DNA from 3 places in the Microbacterium sp. KR10-403 genome. Region 2 is predicted to be linked to each of the others. Evidence: predicted binding sites of a transcription regulator. Region 2 holds the regulator's gene; each other region holds the start of a gene.
What was found. The regulator LexA, encoded in region 2, represses DNA repair genes until DNA is damaged. The targets are predictions, from matches to a motif close to TCGAACANNTGTTCGA.
Positions count from the first base shown of each region.

Region 1: the regulator LexA is predicted to act here: its motif matches at 2,887-2,902, upstream of ABMQ42_RS15185 (DUF222 domain-containing protein).
Region 3: the regulator LexA is predicted to act here: its motif matches at 1,768-1,783, upstream of ABMQ42_RS12590 (13E12 repeat family protein).

Region 1 is NZ_JBEGDC010000006.1:196,566-202,190, reverse strand. Features, by position in the region: gene ABMQ42_RS15195 (Mrp/NBP35 family ATP-binding protein) at 1-206, shown strand, start outside; gene ABMQ42_RS15190 (hypothetical protein) at 213-614, opposite strand; gene ABMQ42_RS15185 (DUF222 domain-containing protein) at 824-2,740, opposite strand; gene ABMQ42_RS15180 (hypothetical protein) at 3,012-3,461, opposite strand; gene ABMQ42_RS15175 (twin-arginine translocase TatA/TatE family subunit) at 3,555-3,920, opposite strand; gene ABMQ42_RS15170 (O-methyltransferase) at 3,997-4,674, shown strand; gene ABMQ42_RS15165 (DUF3117 domain-containing protein) at 4,693-4,863, opposite strand; gene ABMQ42_RS15160 (putative hexosyltransferase) at 4,962-5,625, opposite strand, start outside.
Region 2 is NZ_JBEGDC010000002.1:26,565-32,189, forward strand. Features, by position in the region: gene hisB (imidazoleglycerol-phosphate dehydratase HisB) at 1-241, opposite strand, end outside; gene ABMQ42_RS03895 (histidinol-phosphate transaminase) at 238-1,275, opposite strand; gene ABMQ42_RS03900 (LysM peptidoglycan-binding domain-containing protein) at 1,352-1,705, opposite strand; gene lexA (transcriptional repressor LexA) at 2,015-2,674, shown strand; gene metE (5-methyltetrahydropteroyltriglutamate--homocysteine S-methyltransferase) at 2,734-5,058, opposite strand; gene ABMQ42_RS03915 (methylenetetrahydrofolate reductase) at 5,055-5,625, opposite strand, start outside.
Region 3 is NZ_JBEGDC010000005.1:174,780-180,404, reverse strand. Features, by position in the region: gene ABMQ42_RS12605 (beta-ketoacyl-[acyl-carrier-protein] synthase family protein) at 1-216, shown strand, start outside; gene ABMQ42_RS12600 (DUF3145 domain-containing protein) at 365-868, opposite strand; gene ABMQ42_RS12595 (NAD(P)H-hydrate epimerase) at 1,017-1,685, shown strand; gene ABMQ42_RS12590 (13E12 repeat family protein) at 1,796-3,109, shown strand; gene ABMQ42_RS12585 (hypothetical protein) at 3,106-3,321, opposite strand; gene istB (IS21-like element helper ATPase IstB) at 3,964-4,761, opposite strand; gene istA (IS21 family transposase) at 4,761-5,625, opposite strand, start outside.

The DNA.
Region 1 (5,625 bases), on a different contig from region 2:
CGCTGCTCGGCTCGATCCCGCTGAGTCCCGTGCTGCGTCAGGATGGGGATGCCGGGACCCCGGCGGTCCTCGCGAACCCCGAGGATGCGGCATCCCGTGCTCTGACGGCTCTCGCGCAGCGCATCGATGAACTCGCGCCGCGGCGTCGTGGTGCGCAGAACATCGGGCACACGGGTGATCCGGTGGGCGCGGTTCCTCAGGTCTGACGCGAATCACAGCGCTGACGCGGCCGCGCCGCGCGCAGGATGAACGGACCGCTTGCGCAATTCGGCCACGAACGCGATGGCCCCGACGATCGCGAGACAGACGCCGGTACCGAGCCCCATAAGGCGTGCGTCGTCGAAGTTGCCCGCCTGGTACGAGCGCCAGGTCATGTCGACGATGGGCGCGACGATGGCGACCGCACCCGACAGCGGCGCCATGATGAACGACTCCGATGTCATCATCCCGATGAACGCGGCCAGCATCACGAGCAGCGGAGCTCCCCAGATGGCGGCGCCCGTGAACAGGGGCGAGATCGCTCCGGCCTCGACCAGAAGCGCGAGGACGATGGAGCAGACGCCGCCGAGAATGGTGATGGCAGACCATGCCAGCCGTCGGATGCGGCTTCGCATAGCGCCAGAGTAATCGGTTCGACATCGGCTCGCGCCCTCGAAATCCACTGGGCCATTGTCATCAGGAGTGCCTCCCTTCCCTTGTCGCGGCGGCCCTTCTCCCATCGGGGTGGCCCTTCTCCCATCGAGGTGGCCCTTCGATATCCACCGTGCCTCCTCGGGCTCGGCATCCCGCCTGTGCATCTCGGTCTCGGCCGCGTGTGTCTTGCTCAGAAGGGCGGTTGTTCGGTGGTGTGGGTGGTGATGGGGTCGGGGATGAAGGTGAGGGTGCCGATGGGGGTGTCGGTGTAGTGGCGTCCGGTGGGGCTGGTCCATTGCAGGATGCCGTGGCCGAGTTGTTTCACGCGCCAGAGGGTGTGGTGTTTGACGATGTGGTGGGGTCGGCAGGAGTCGCCGAGGTTCTCTTCGCTGGTGGGCCCGCCCAGGGCGGCGTCGATCGTGTGGTCTTGGTCGCAGGTCCAGGGGGGTCTGGTGCAGCCGGGGAAGCGGCAGTGTTCGTCTCTGACGTGCAGGAAGCGTTTGAGCTCGGCGGTGGGCCGGTACCGGTCCACGGCGACCGGTTCGCCGGTGGAGGGGTGGGTGAGGACTCTGTCCCAGCCGGGGGCGCCGGCGGCGAGGTGTTTGGCGGTTGCCAGGTCGATGGGTCCGTGGCCGGCCAGGAGTGCGGGTTGTTTGGAGTGGCCGAGGATGGTGAGGGCGGGGATGGTGATCTGCACGGTCGCCTTGATCGCGTCCAGGGCGTCGCCGTGACCGGTGGGGGCACCGGTGAGGAGGATGTCGGCGAGGATATCGGCACGCTTCTGGTCCATCGTGCGCGGGTCACTGTCCTCGTCTGCGGCGGGAGTGTCGTTGGTGCAGGCGTCGGCGTGGGGTCCGGTGATCAGCGTGAACCACGGCTCACCGGCGCTGTCGGTCGCCGCCGTGTCCGTCTCGCCCGCGTCCGCGGTGCCCGAGTCCGCGTCGTCCTCGCCGGCGGTGCTTGTGTCGGCGGTGCTCGTGTCGCCCGTGTTTGCGTCGCCCGTGCTTGCGTCGGCCGTGCTTGCGTCGCCCGTGCTTGCGTCGCTCGTGCTCGTGTCGCAGGTCGGATTACCCGTGGTGACCTCGCCCCCGGCAGCCTTGCCGCCCGCTGAGTCGTTGCCGCGCGCGCCCGCGTCGGCGGTGCCCGCAACAGCGGTGGCCGCGTCCGCGTCGCTCGAGACCGTGTCGCCCGCGTTGCCCGCGCCCGTGTCGCCCGCGCTCGTGTCCGTCGCCATGGCGGGCGTCTTCTTCTTCGTGGTGCGGGTCAGAGTGTGGGCCGCGGCGGTGAGCCGGTCGTAGATCGCGTGGGCGAGCACGGCGGGGCCCTCGAACACGATCCGTCCGCGCCCGTGGGGCAGGTCGATCAGCTGCACGAACCGTTCTTCTTTGGAGCGTTCGATCTCCGCTTGCACGCTGTCGGGGTCGATCCGGGCGGCGAGGACCTTCACGATCTTACTCAGCCGGTACGGGGTCTCACTTGCTGCGGCGACCAACGCCCGGTGCTCATAGTCGGCCCGCTTGTCGGGGTCGGAGATCAGTGTGCCCTCGTCCACGATCGTGTGCGCGTGCGCCTGGTCGATCTCCCCCTTTGCCAGGGCGGTGTGGGTCTCGGGGAACATCTGAACCAGCAGCGACGCGGTCCCCATCCGCGACTGCACCGACCGGTCGGACAGCCGCATGGCCGCGGCAAGCTCGGCGGAGATCTCCCGTAACGGCAGATCATGGGTGATGCGCAGGCCCCGCTCGCGGCGGTCCTTCTCCCGCTCGATCACGACGTCGACCGCCTGCGCGAGAAGATCCGCCTCATGCGCCTGCAGCACGGCGATCTGCTGACGCGTATCGACCAGATCAGACACGAGAGCATCCAGCGTGCCCCACAGCCCGGAACGCGTCAACGGACCCGACGACGCCGCAGACTCGGGCTTGGCTCCGGGCGCAGGCTCCGGTGTGGGCTCCGACTCGGGCGCGGATCCGAGCTCGGAATCGGCCGCGGCAGCGCCGGCAGGCTCGGACTCGAGCGTCGGATCGAGCACGGCCTCGGGCTCGCACGCGCGCGGGTCACCCGGCTCCGGCTCTACCGGATCAGACGACTGCGGAACAGAGGACACGAGAACAAGCTCCAGACGAACGCCAATGAGGATGGGCGTGCCCGCGGCGTCTGAACGAAAGGAACCGACAGCTAAGTCGACTCCGCGTGATGATCTTGGTCTCAGTGCTACTTCACGGATCGCGGGCCTGCGATGTACATCCATAGTAGCACGTATCTTCGATTCTGGGAGGTCTTCTGGTGAGACTTTCCTCATTGTTGTGTGCGCACTTCGTCGCAGAGAGTGACGCGTCGGCTCTGACTCTGGCACCGGCGCCGACTCCGGTGGGCACTCACAGATAGTCGTCGGGCGCAAGCACCCGCAGCCCACGATCATGGAGCAGGAACTGCGCCCGCACCCGCGCACCGGCACGCGCACACGCCCCGGCCAGCTCACGGGCCCAACGGCGTTCCGCATCTCGTACACGCGGACCCCCGCGCCGCTCCCACACGAACACCGCCTGCGCGAGGTCGAACTCCTCCATGATCTGCGACACACGCACGCCCAGAAGCTCCGCGTTCGCGACCTCGCCGAGATCCTCACTCGGACTGAACCCGAGCGGGTCTTCGGGCAGGTCATCGCACGGCATCACCACCGGCGCCAGAACGTCGCGACCGTCGAGGAACAGCATCCAGAACTGTCGGCGCATGGCACGCTCGAGAAGTTGCCCGATGCGCTCGGCCAGCAGGGTGTCATCGGTCAGCGGCGCATCACGGTCGGCCGCGAGTGTCTCATCTGTCATCGCTCCAGCATTGCGACACTGACGAGCCGAAGACGGCCCGCGACGCGATCTGTGGAGAAGTCGCCACCGACGGCCGCCTGGGGAGGAACCGCGTCAGGTGGCCTCGGAGTCGAAGGGCGGGACGGTTCCCGGCCGGAACGTCTCGGGCACCGGCCGCGACGCCGGTGCCGGCGAAGCAGCGGCAGAAGCAGAAGCGGCCGGCGCCACGGGCGCATCGTCGAGCAGCGCTTCACGGATGATGCGTCGCGGATCATACTGACGCGGATCGAGGGTGCGCCAATCGACGTCGTCACCGAGCTCGTCCTGCATGCGCTCCTTGGCCGTGCCCAGCAGAACACGCCCGCGCTTCACCGCCCGCGCGAGAAGCTCCGCGTACTTCGGGAGGCGCTCAGGCCCGAGCAGCATGGCGGCGATCACACCGATCACCAGCAGCTTCTCGAAGGTGAGCCCGAAGATCATGTCTTCAGATTACCCGCCGTGCCCGCAAGCAGCTCGCACACCGCTCGCGTAGGCTGGGCGCGGAGGTTGCCCACACATGAGCGAGCAGGATGCGAACCAGCGGTTCGTGCAAGAGGCCACGGTCGAGCCCGAGCACATCGCCCGCGCCCGCGCACACGCGCTCGAGCTGGGCGCCGCACCCGTCAGCCCGGCCGTGGGCGCCCAATGCGCTGTGCTGGCGGCGGCCACCGCAGCCCGCAGCATCATCGAAGTCGGCACCGGGGCCGGTGTCTCCGGCCTCTGGCTCATGCACGGCGCGCCGCGCGCGGTGCTGACCACGATCGACAGCGAACCCGAATACCTCGGCGCAGCCCGTCAGTCGTTCTCGGCCGCACGCGTTCCCGCCACCCGCACCCGTTTCATCACGGGTCGGGCAGCCGAGGTTCTGCCGCGGATGAACGAGGGCGCCTACGACATCGTGCTGGTGGATGCCGATCCCGAAGGCGTCATCGAGTACGTCGAGCACGGGCTCCGACTCGTCCGTCCGGGCGGCACCGTTCTCGTCCCCCGCGTTCTTGCGGGCGGCGCCGTCGCCGACCCGGTGCGCCGCGACGCGGTGACCAGTGCGTACCGCTCGCTGATCCAGGAGACCCAGTCATCCCCCGCCGTGATCGGCGCGCTCTCGCTGAGCGGCGAGGGACTGCTCCAGCTCACCACCGTGAACGCGGAAGAAGCCGGAAACGCATCAGCGGCCGGTCTGCTGGCCGGCCGCTGACATACGAGAAGTGGTGAACTACGCGTTCACGACACCGCCGAGCACGTCGTAGAGCTCTTTCGCTTCCGCGTCGTTCACGGACACCACAAGGCGCCCGCCCCCCTCGAGCGGAACGCGAACGATGATCAGACGCCCCTCCTTCACAGCCTCCATCGGGCCGTCTCCGGTTCTCGGCTTCATGGCTGCCATCGTGGCTCCCTTTCGTCGCTGGTCTGTCTCGTTAGTTTACCGTGCCACTCCCGGAGGCTGGCAATCGCGCGTCACGAAGCGGTTCGAACGGCCGGCGCTCAGGGAATCTGCCAGTACGTATTCCCCAGCGCGTACATGTTGTAGATCCACCACCACTGTCCGAGCAGGCACGCGAGCACCACTCCGACCCGCCATCCGCGCGAACGGGGCACGGCCGCCGCACCCCACAGCGGCGAGAGCGGCAGCAGCAGACGGAACACGCTGGACTGCGGGAAGAACACAGCGAACAGGTACAGCAGGTACGACGCCGACCACAGGCGCAGGTCCGTGCCCACTCTGCGCACGCGCGGGCCGAACAGCAGCAGCGCTGCTATCGCGATGACCAGCACGATGAGCGCCACGTGGCCGACCGTCTCCCCCAGACCCCACTGGCTGAACCAGAAACCGGCGGCGTCCCAGAACGCACGGAACGGCACGAACGAACCATCGTCGTCGGGGAGCCATCCACGGCGCCAGCTCGACTCGGTCGCGAAATAGGCATCCGGCTGGCCCGTGACCGCGCCCGCGATCAGGGGCCACGACAGCCCCGCGGCCGCGCCCAGAAGACCGTTCAGCACGATGTGGACGATCTGTCCGATGCGCAACGGCTCATGCTCGCGACGCCTCCACCGCACGATCGCATGCGCGCCGAGGAGCAGCGCGAACGCCAAGACCCCCGGCCGCGTGAAGGCCATGAGCGGCACGAGGGGGTACAGCCAGCCA
Region 2 (5,625 bases):
CGCCCAGCACGATCGACACGTCCTCGACGGTGTGGTGCGCGTCGATGTGGGTGTCGCCCGACGCCCGCACGGTCAGGTCGGTCAGCGAGTGCTTCGCGAAGGCCGTGAGCAGGTGGTCGAAGAACGGCACGCTCGTGTCGATGCGTGCGAGGCCCGTGCCGTCGAGGTCGAGCTCGAGCTCGACCGACGACTCGCTCGTCGAGCGGGAGCGGGAGGCGGTGCGGGACGCGGCGGTCGTCATGACGCCGAGTCTATCGACGCGAGCGCATCGAGGAACGCGCTGGTCTCCTCCTCGGTCCCCGCGCTGACGCGCAGGCTGCGCGGCAGCCCGACGTCGCGCACGAGCACGCCGCGGTCGAGCAGCGCCTGCCACGTCGCCGTCGGCTCATCGACTCCGCCGAACAGCACGAAGTTCGTCCACGACTCGTACGGCTTGTACCCCAGCGCCTCGAGCGTGGCCGAGATGCGGTCGCGCTGCGCGACGATGTCGTCGACCGTCGCGAGCATCGTCGGCGCGTGCCGCAGCGCCGCCAGCGCCGCCGCCTGCGTCAGCGCGCTGAGGTGGTAGGGCAGGCGCACGAGACGCAGCGCGTCGATGACGGCGGGGTCGGCGGCGAGATAGCCGACGCGCGCGCCCGCGAAGGCGAACGCCTTGCTCATCGTGCGCGAGACGACGAGACGCTCGCGGCCGGGCAACAGGGTCAGCGCCGAGCGCTCGTCACGCGGTGCGAACTCCCAGTACGCCTCGTCGACCACCACGATCCCGTCGGTCGCGTCGTACACCCGCTCGATGACGTCGATGGGCAGGGGCGTACCAGTGGGATTGTTCGGCGAGCACAGCAGGACGACATCGGGGTGCGCCTCGGCGACCTGCCCCGCCGCCGCCTCCGCGTCGAGCGTGTAGTCGACCCCGCGGACGCCGGCCACCCACGCGCTGCCCGTGCCACGCGCCAGAAGCGGGTACATCGAGTAGGTCGGGGCGAAGCCGAACACCGTGCGCCCCGGGCCGCCGAACGCCTGCAGCACCTGCTGCAGCACCTCGTTCGAGCCGTTCGCGGCCCAGAGCTGGTCGCGCGTCAGTCCGTGGCCGAGGTACTCGGCGAAGGCCTCACGCAGCTGGGTGAACTCGCGGTCGGGATAGCGGTTCACGTCGCGGAGAGCCAGGGCGACCCCGTCGAGGATGTCGTCGGCCACCTCTTTGGGGACCGGATGGGTGTTCTCGTTCACGTTCAGCGCCACGGGCACGCGGGCCTGCGGCGCACCGTAGGGGCTCATGCCGCGCAGATCGTCACGAATGGGCAAGTCGTCTAATCGAGGGCTCACCGCTCCATCGTAGGACCGCACTCGGTGTTCAGCCGGCCGGGGCGTAATCCGCGGGAATCGACAGAACCTCACCGGGCGTGACCGTGACGCCCTCGAGCGCGTTCAGCCGCACGATCGCGTCGACGACATCGCGCGGGTCCGCGTGCGGGGCGAGCCGCTCGGCGATGCCCCACAGGGAGTCGCCGGCCGACACCGTGACGGTGGCGAAGGACCCGGCCGGCGCACCGGCGTCGCGCGAGGCGACCGCGGCGCCTCCACTGATCGCCGCCGCGGCGATGGCCGCGGCGATCGGCAGCGCGACGAGCGCCGCGAGCACGCGCCGCCCGCGATGCGTGAGACGCAGGCGTGTGACGGGCTGTGCCGTCGGGGCGATCGTGACCATGGGGTCCTCCTGGATGCTGTGAAGAGATTCGGTTCGGGAGCCCGGCCGGGGGCATCCCGTACCGAACCTCTCTTCCGAACCTAGTTTCGATGTTGTAGTCTGTCAAGTGGAATCGGAATGCGAATCCGGATCGAAGACGACACGCCCTCGGGGTGCCGCCGATCCGTCCCGGAAGCGGATACCGTTTCGATGAGGACACCTCACCACGGACCTCCGACATTCGAAGAAGCTGCATCCGCGGCGGGAACGGGAGCTGACATGGGCGACGCATCGCAGGACGCCACGACACCGGCGCCGCAGGTGCCGAGAATGCGCCGACAGACACGACGCAGGAAGAGCCTGAGCGACAAGCAGATGGCCATCCTCGAGGTGATCCAGCAGTCGATCACCCGGCACGGCTATCCGCCGAGCATGCGCGAGATCGGCGACGCCGTCGGGCTCAAGTCGCTCTCGAGCGTGACGCATCAGCTCAACCAGCTCGAACTGAGCGGCTACCTGCGGCGCGACGCGGGCAAGACGCGCGCGATGGAGATCCTCATCGACCTGCCCGGCTCGTCGGCGGAGAACCCCGCCGACTCGGCCCCCGCCGTGGGCGATGCCGCGCTCGTTCCGCTGGTCGGCCAGATCGCCGCGGGTGTGCCGATCACCGCCGAGCAGCAGGTGGAGGAGATCTTCCCGCTCCCCCGCCAGCTCGTGGGCAAGGGCGAGCTGTTCATGCTCAAGGTGCAGGGCGAGTCGATGATCGACGCGGCCATCTGCGACGGCGACTGGGTCGTGGTGCGCGCGCAGAACACCGCCGACAACGGCGAGATCGTCGCCGCGATGCTCGACGGCGAGGCGACGGTGAAGATGTTCCGTCAGCGCGACGGCCACACGTGGCTGCTCCCCCGCAACTCCGCGTTCGAGCCGATCCTCGGCGACGAGGCCGTCGTCCTCGGCAAGGTCGTGGCGGTGCTGCGCGCCGTGTGAGTGCGTGTCGAGCATGACGAAGGGCCCCGGGGAGACACCCGGGGCCCTTCGTCATGTCGTCAGACGCTCTGCACGAGACGTCCCTCGCGCACGCGCTCGGTCGCGGCGACCAGGTTGCCCAGTGCCGCCACCGTCTCCGGGTAGGCCCGCGTCTTCAGACCGCAGTCGGGGTTGACCCACACGCGGCGCACCGGGATCGAATCGACCGCCTGCTCGAGCAGATCGACGATCTCGTCGACCTGGGGCACGCGCGGCGAGTGGATGTCGTACACGCCGGGACCGATGCCGCGCGAGAAGCCCGACTCGGCAATGTCGGCGATGACCTCGCCGCGGCTGCGCGCCGCCTCGATCGAGGTGACGTCGGCATCGAGCGCGGCGATCGCGTCGATGACCACGCCGAACTCCGAGTAGCACAGGTGCGTGTGCACCTGGGTCGCGGCATCCGCCCCCGCCGTCGCCAGGCGGAACGAGGCCACCGACCAGTCGAGGTAGGCGGGCTGGTCGGCCTTCTTCAGCGGCAGCAGCTCGCGCAGCGCGGGCTCGTCCACCTGGATGATCCGGATGCCCGCCTCCTCGAGGTCGGCGATCTCGTCGCGCAGCGCCAGCGCCACCTGGTTCGCCGTCGTGGCCAGCGGCTGGTCGTCACGCACGAACGACCACGCCAGGATCGTCACGGGTCCGGTGAGCATGCCCTTGACCGGCTTCTCGGTCAGCGCCTGCGCGAACTGCGCCCAGCGGACCGTGATGGGCTCGGGACGCGACACGTCGCCCCAGAGGATCGACGGGCGCGTGGCGCGCGAGCCGTACGACTGCACCCACCCGTTGCGGGTGACGGCGAAGCCGTCGAGGTGCTCGGCGAAGTACTGCACCATGTCGTTGCGCTCGGGCTCGCCGTGCACGAGCACGTCGAGACCCAGCTCCTCCTGCAGGCCGATCACCGAGGTGATCTCGAGCCGCAGCACGTCCTCGTAGTCGGACGTCGAGAGCTCGCCGCGGTCGTGCGCCGCACGCGCCTTGCGGATGTCGCCGGTCTGCGGGAACGATCCGATGGTGGTCGTGGGCAGCAGCGGGAGGCCGAGGGCCTCCTGCGCGGCATCCCGCTCGTCCTGCGGCCCGCGCGAGAACGCCTCCTCGTCGAGGGCGGCGGCACGCGGTCGCACCGCGCCGTCGTGCACGCCGTCGGCGGCGGCGCGATCGGTCAGCGCTTCGGTCGCGGCCGTCAGGTCGGCCTCCACGGCGGCGCGCCCCTCGACGAGTCCGCGGGCGAGCGCCACGACCTGCCCGACCTTCTGGTCGGCGAAGGCGAGCCAGCTGCGCAGGCGCGCGTCGAGGTCCGACTCGTCGTCGACGTCGTGCGGCACGTGCTGCAGCGACGTGGAGGTGCCGACGGCGACGGATGCCGCGCCCAGCCCCTGCAGCCGCTCGAGCTTCTCCCAGGCGGCGGCGAGGTCGCCGCGCCAGATGTTGCGGCCCTCGATGACACCGCCGACGAGCGTCTTCGACTCCAGGCCCGGCACGGCGGCGGGGACGCCACCGCGGGTGAGGTCGACGGCGACGGCCTCGATCGGGGCGGCGGCCAGCACCCGCCAGCTCTCGTCCGACAGCTGCGCATACCCGGCGGCGACCACGATGCTCGGGCGGCTCTGCGCGGCACCGAGCACCGCGTAGGCGCGCTCCGCGACCGCCGCAAGCTCGGCGGGGGCGACATCCAGCGACTCGCTCACCAGAGCGGGCTCGTCCAGCTGCACCCACTCGGCGCCGGCGGCACGCAGCGCCGCGAGCAGCTCGACGTAGACCGGCAGCAGGTCTTCAAGCCGGTCCAGCGGCACGAAGCCCTCGGGCGCACCGTCGGCGGGCTTCGACAGAGCCAGGAAGGTCACAGGACCCACGACGATCGGACGGGTCGTGACGTTGTCGGCACGGGCCTCGGCGACCTGCTGCGCGAAGCGGTCGCTCGTCAGCGCGAAGGCGGTGTCGGGCGCGATCTCGGGCACGAGGTAGTGGTAGTTCGTGTCGAACCACTTGGTCATCTCGAGCGGCGTGCGCTCGGCGTCACCGCGGGCGGCGGCGAAGTAGGCGCGCAGGCCGATCGATCCGTCGGCCTCGCGCAGGTCGGCGAAGCGTGCCGGCAGCGCGCCGAACGCGGCGGCCGCGTCGAGCACCTGGTCGTAGTACGAGAACGACTCGGGGATCGACGAGTCGTCACGCCCGAGTCCCAGCGACGCGAGGCGTTCGCGGGTGGCACGGCGCAGGTCGGCGGCGGTCTGCTCGAGCGCGGCCTCGTCGAGCGCGCCCGCCCAGTGCGCCTCGACGGCGCGCTTGAGCTCACGGCGGCGGCCGATGCGGGGGTAGCCGAGGATCGTCCCGGCGGGGAATGCGGTCATCGTGCGGTCTCCTTCTGGATGGGGGTGAGTATCCCGGCCTCGTCGAGCACGGCCAGGACGGTCTGATGGTTGTTGAACGCGTACAGGTGCACGCCGGGGGCGCCGCCGGCGACGACGTCGGCGGCCAGCCGGGCGGCGTAGGCGATGCCGATGGCACGCTGCCGCTCGGGGTCGGGCTCGATCTGCAGGGCGATCGACAGCTCGGCCGGGACCTCCTGCCCCGACAGCTCGAGCACGCGGGCCAGTCGCCGGGGCGAGGTGACCGGCATGATGCCCGGCAGGATCGGGATCGTCACGCCGGCCGCGCGGCACCGGTCGACGAAGCACAGGAAATCGTCGGCGTGGAAGAACAGCTGGGTGATGGCGAACGTCGCCCCCGCCGCCTGCTTGGCCAGCAGCGCATCGATGTGCTCACGGGGATGCCGCGACCGCGGGTGCCCGTGGGGGAACGCCGCGACGGCGATCTCGACGTGCTCGCCGGGAACGACCCGTGCGGCTCGCGGCAGACCGCGTATGCCCGCCTCGGCATACGGCGCGCGCTCGGCCTGCACCCGGTCGATGAGCTGC
Region 3 (5,625 bases), on a different contig from region 2:
CTGGGCGGCACCGGCGCTCTGGAGGCGGTGTTCACGATCCTCGCGCTGCGCGAGCGCATCGCTCCCCCGACGATCAACATCACCGAGCAGGATCCTGAGGTGCCCTTCCGCATCTCGGGTGACGAGCAGTCGCTCGGCGCCGGTGACCAGCTGGCGCTCAGCAACTCGTTCGGCTTCGGCGGACACAACGCCGTCGTGGCCTTCGCGTCCGCCTGACGTCCGCGTCCGCCTGACGTTCGCGAAACCCAAGATGCCCCGCGGGAAGCCACCGCGGGGCATCTTCGTTCCATCGGGCGGTCATTCGCGTTCACAGCCACCGGGATGTCTCACCGATCGCCGGTAGTGGCGCCTGACCGCCCGCAGCTCACCCGACCTTGTGCAGCCAGACGACGGGGGTGTCATCGCTCGCGTGCCGGAACGGCTCGAGTTCCTCGTCCCACGCCGCACCGAGCGCGACGTGCAGCTCGCGTTCGAGCTCGGCCACGTCGCCGGCCGCGACCTCCATCGCGTACCGGACACGGTCTTCACCGATGACGACGTTGCCCGCGGCATCCGTCTGCGCGTAATGGATGCCGAGGTCGGGGGTGTGCATCCACCGCCCGCCGTCGCCACGCGTGCTCGGGTCTTCGGTCACCTCGAACCGCAGATGCTCCCAGCCGCGGATCGCCGTGGCCAGAGCAGCCCCGGTGCCGGCCGGGGCCTCCCAGTAGAACTCCGCGCGTCGGCTGCCCGAGAGCACCGGCTGATCGGCCCAGTCGAAGTTGACAGCACGCCCGAGAGCGCGTCCGACCGCCCATTCCAGGTGCGGGCACAACGCGCGTGGCGCCGAGTGGATGATGATCACTCCGCGCGCCTGTGTCGTCGCCATGGTCTCTCCGTTTCGTCAGGTGCGTCTTCCCCTACGACCTGACCGGAATCCACCCGGTGACGTGCTGTTCTGTTCTCCCGCCATTATGACCCGGGCCAGAGCGAATCACAAGCGTGTGATACGAATGTCGGCCCACTAGGGTCGGGCTATGCGACACGGATACTCGGCCCAGCAGATCCGTGATGCCGAGGCGCCCCATCTGACCGCCGGTGAGCCGCTGATGGCGCGCGCTGCCGCAGCGCTGGCGGATGCGGTGCGTGAGGTGCTCGTGGGTCGGGATGCCGCGCGCGGTCGCATTCTGCTGCTGGTGGGTTCGGGCAACAACGGTGGCGACGCGCTGTTCGCCGGGGCATCACTCGCGCGCGACGGGCATGAGGTATCGATCGTCGAGCTCGGATCGCGAACGCATGCGGAGGGACTGCACGCGGCGCTGGAGGCCGGGGCGCGGGTCGTCGCCGACGCCGCGGCAGTCTCAGCCGACGTCATCGTCGACGGGATCCTCGGCACGGGCGCCGCGGCGACCCCTGCGTTACGCGGACGTGCCCGCGCGGTGGTGGCGTCGCTGCTGCCGGCACTGTCGGGGCGGGATGCCGCGGCCGTCGTCGCCGTCGACATTCCGAGCGGCATCGATCCCGACGACGGGTCCGTTCCCGACCCGACCGTGCTGCCCGCGGACGTCACCGTCACCTTCGGCGGGTACAAGACCGGACTGCTCCGCGGTGACGCCGTTCGGCTCGCGGGCGACGTGCGGCTCGTCGACATCGGGATCGGCGACGACCTCGCCGCGATGACGCCGGTGGTCGAGGTGTGCGAGTGACGTCGAGGGTCGATGTCGGAGGTTGAGGGTAGGGTTCTCCCCCGGGAATAACCCAGATCACGTGCATAATCGGGGTTGCAATTCGAAGGCTTGTTCGGTAATGTGGGGGTATGGACCAGTCGTCGAGCACCCCGGGCGAAGACCCCGCTGAGCGGGTCGATGACGTCCACGCGCTGCGGGCCCTGTTCCATACCGCCGAGGCCGACCAGTACGACGCGAATCGGGCTCTTGCCCGTCGCGCCGAACAGCTCGCTGCGATCCTGGATATGGCGCGGGAGATCCCCGACATCTACGTCGACACCCCCAACCGGGGCGGATGGGCGCACGACCAGACCGAACTCGCCGAACGGTGCGCGGCCATCGAGGCCGCCTCCCGCATGTGCCTGCCCGAACGCGAGGTCTGGGCCCTCGCCCAAGCCGCCCGCGACGGACGCCGCCTGCTGCCCGGGCTCTGGCACCAGGTCCGCGAAGGGTTCGCCACACCCGCACATGTGACCGCGGCATCCACCCACCTCGGTGCCATGCGCCACAACCCCACACTCCGCGAGACCTACGACACCACCCTCGCCGACCTCGCCCTGCGGGTGAGCCTGCCCGTGTTCAAGAAGAAGGCGAAAGAACTCGCCCACCGGCTGCTGCAAGCCTCCGCCGCCGAGAAACACGCACAGGCGTTGAAGGAACGCCGGGTGGTCGTCACCGACGTCGAGGACGGCATGTCCTGGTACAGCGTGCTGATGCCCACCTGGAAGGCGAAGGCCGTCTTCCGCCGGCAGACCTCCACCGCCAAACACCTCGCCAAGAACCAGCGTGAAGACCGCACCCGCCACCAACTCCGCGCAGACCTCGCCACAGCCTCCCTGCTCGGGGAGAACACCCCGCACGCGGTGAAGACGAAAGTGTTCGTCACCATCCCGTTGGACAAGCTCACCCCCGGTGCTCGGGCGTCGGTGCGCGAGCATGTGCCCGGCCGGGCAGGGCTCAACCTGAACCGGGAACCCCTCATCCCCGGCGAAGGACCCATCGACGAGGCCACCGCCCGCCAGCTGCTCCTGGATGCCGGGGCGTTCACCCGTGTGATCACCGACCCGGTCACCGGGGTCATCCTCGACATGGACCGCCGGACCCGCACCGCCACCCCCGCCCAGCGGGCATGGTTGGCCTTATGGCACGGCACCTGCCTGCGCGACGGGTGCGATCGGCTCGCCCTGGACGCCGACATCGACCACTGGTGCCAATACCACGGGCCGAAACGAGGGCCCACGAACATCGCCAACCTCGCACCGGAATGCGACCCCGACCACGTCATCAAAGACTTCACCAAAATCAAACACCGACGACGACGCGACCACACCATCCAACTCGAATTCCCCACCGGGCACCGCACCAGACCCACACCCCCACTCCCCGACAAACCACCCTTCTAGGGTGCGCGGGAGGCCGCGATCTCGCTCTCGCGGGCCTCGAGCCCGTCAGCACCGTCACCGGCCCAGCCCTCAGGAACGGCCTGCCGACGCAGCGCACGCGCGATCTGAGATGCCGTGTCGCCGCGCTTCTGCCATGCGGTGACAACAGCCTCGATGCCGGCGACAGATCGCGGAACCAGTGCTGTCGGGTCGCTGGTCTGTCCCAGTTGCATAACTGCTGACCCACCTGGACGGCGTTCTCGTACAGATGCCTCACCAGGCCCAGCCGTTCGGCGAGCTGGTGGATGGCCGAGGTGCGCTCACCCCAGCCACGCAAGGCAACACCCGCGAACCGGTCGAGGGCATTCTCTCGTGCCGCGTTCCTGACGTGAGCCGGTTGCAACAGCGACTTGTCCGCAACCTCGGCGTCTTCGTGGATGTGCTCGAGTTTCCGGACAGCGTCAGAGAGCGTGTCGATATGCAGCGAGAAGCCGCGCACGGACGAGTTGCTACGAGATACGCAGGAGCGAACTCAACTGCGCCCGACGCCTTGACCATTCTGCCAGCCGAGGAAAGGTCCCGCCCCTACCCGTTCGAGTGTGTTCGTAGCCTGCTAATCTTTCTGCGACTCGTCCCGCACCGGCTCGTAGACCTGAGGTGAAGAAGCGTGACACCCTGCCCCGGCGTGATCGTCGTCACCACGATCTTGTCGCTCGCTTCCATGTTCTGGAGCTCAACGGCCAACGACGCGAACCTCGGTGCATCAGCGCCCAACAGCTTCGTGTCGGCCACTATTCAACCGACGTCTGTCACTGTCGGCGGCGCTCGAACTCTGAACGCTTTCGGCGTTCGAAAAGTGAACGGTTGCGGGCAGTTTAGCTGGGTGTTTCGTCGGTGGTGGTTCGGATGCTGGGAAGGCTGTCGATGCCTCTGCCGCGGAGTCGGTAGCTGGCGCCCTTGAGGGTGAGGACATCGGCATGGTGAACGATCCGGTCGATCATCGCAGCGGCGACGGCTTGGTCTCCGAAGACCCCGCCCCAGCCGGAGAACGGCAGGTTCGAGGTCAGGATCAGCGACGCGTGTTCGTAGCGGGATGAGACGAGCTGGAAGAACAGGTTCGCGGCGTCTTGCTCGAAGGGGAGGTAGCCGACTTCGTCGACGATGATCAGCCCGTAACGCCGCAACCTCGCAAGCTCACGGGGTAGGTTGCCTTGCCGGTGTGCGTCGGTCAGGCGGGTGACCCATTCCGTCGCGGTCCCGAACAACACCCGGTGCCCGTGCCGCGCGGCGACGATTCCGAGCGCAGTCGTGAGGTGCGTCTTCCCGGTTCCAGGCGGGCCGAGCAGGACCACGTTCTGCGCTTCGAGGAGGAACCCTCCGGAGGCGAGAGCGGCGATCTGCTGCCGGGCGGCCGGTTGCGCGTCCCAGTCGAAGTCCTCGAGCGTCTTCCGCGCGGAGAACCCGGCCGCTTTGATCCGCAGCTCCGCGCCCGAAGCGTTCCGGGCGCTCACTTCGCGTTCCAGGACAGCGGCGAGGTAGTCCTCGAACGACCAGCCCGCATCCCGGGCCTGGTCCGCCATCCGGGAGGCAGCTTCGGTGATCCGGGGCGCTTTCAGCGCACCGGCAAGGTAGGTGATCTGCTTGACCGACTCGGTGGTCTTGGTGGCGGCCATCAGTGATCTCCCTCGACCAGACCGAACGCCCGGTCGTAGTCCGCGAGGTCTCGGGCGAGATCATCACCGGCCGCGACCCGCCGCGGCTGCTGGAACTGGTGCCGCAGCACCGCCGCCGCGTCCTTGTGGGCGGGGTCGGTGATCACCCTTCCGCGCGCCCACGACCGGGGATGGTCCGCGACGACCCGCCCGTCCAGACGCACTCGAACCTGATCAAGATCGGCGGTCACCTCCACGACCCGCCCGATAGCGCGCGGGTCAACGGAGTAGTCGTTCGTGTCGACGCGGACGTAATAGTCCCGGCCGAGCCGGATCCGACTGCGCCAGCCCAGATGCAGCCGGATCGGCGGCAACGGCAGCATGCCCGCCAGGTCTGTCTCCAACCGGGAAGCCGGAGACGCACCCAGAGTGCGCACGACCCGCCCGTTCGCGAGAGTCAGCCAGTCGGTGAACTGCTCGTTGAAGTCCGCCGGTGAGGTGAACGACCGGCCTGGCATGAACGAGGTCTCGAACCACCCGTTGCGGCGCTCCACGATGCCCTTCGATTCCGGGTCCCGTGGCGGTAGCAGCACCAGCTTTGTCGCGAGGGTTCCCATGAACGCGTCGATCCCGTCCGCGTGCCGTTTGCCGCGGCCGATGCCGGGCTCGTTGTCCCAGAGCAGCCGCCGCGGCACCCGCCCGAGCCGTTCGATCAGCTCCCACGATGCCAGCAGCAGATCCTCGGTCTTGCGGGTCGGGATCATCCGCCCCGTCACGAATCTCGAGTGCGCCGGAGCGATGACCAGCACCGGGAGCAGCTTCGCCGTTCCGTCCTCGAGAGGGATCTTCCTCGGCGGGAACCACAAGTCGCATTGCGCCGCGTCG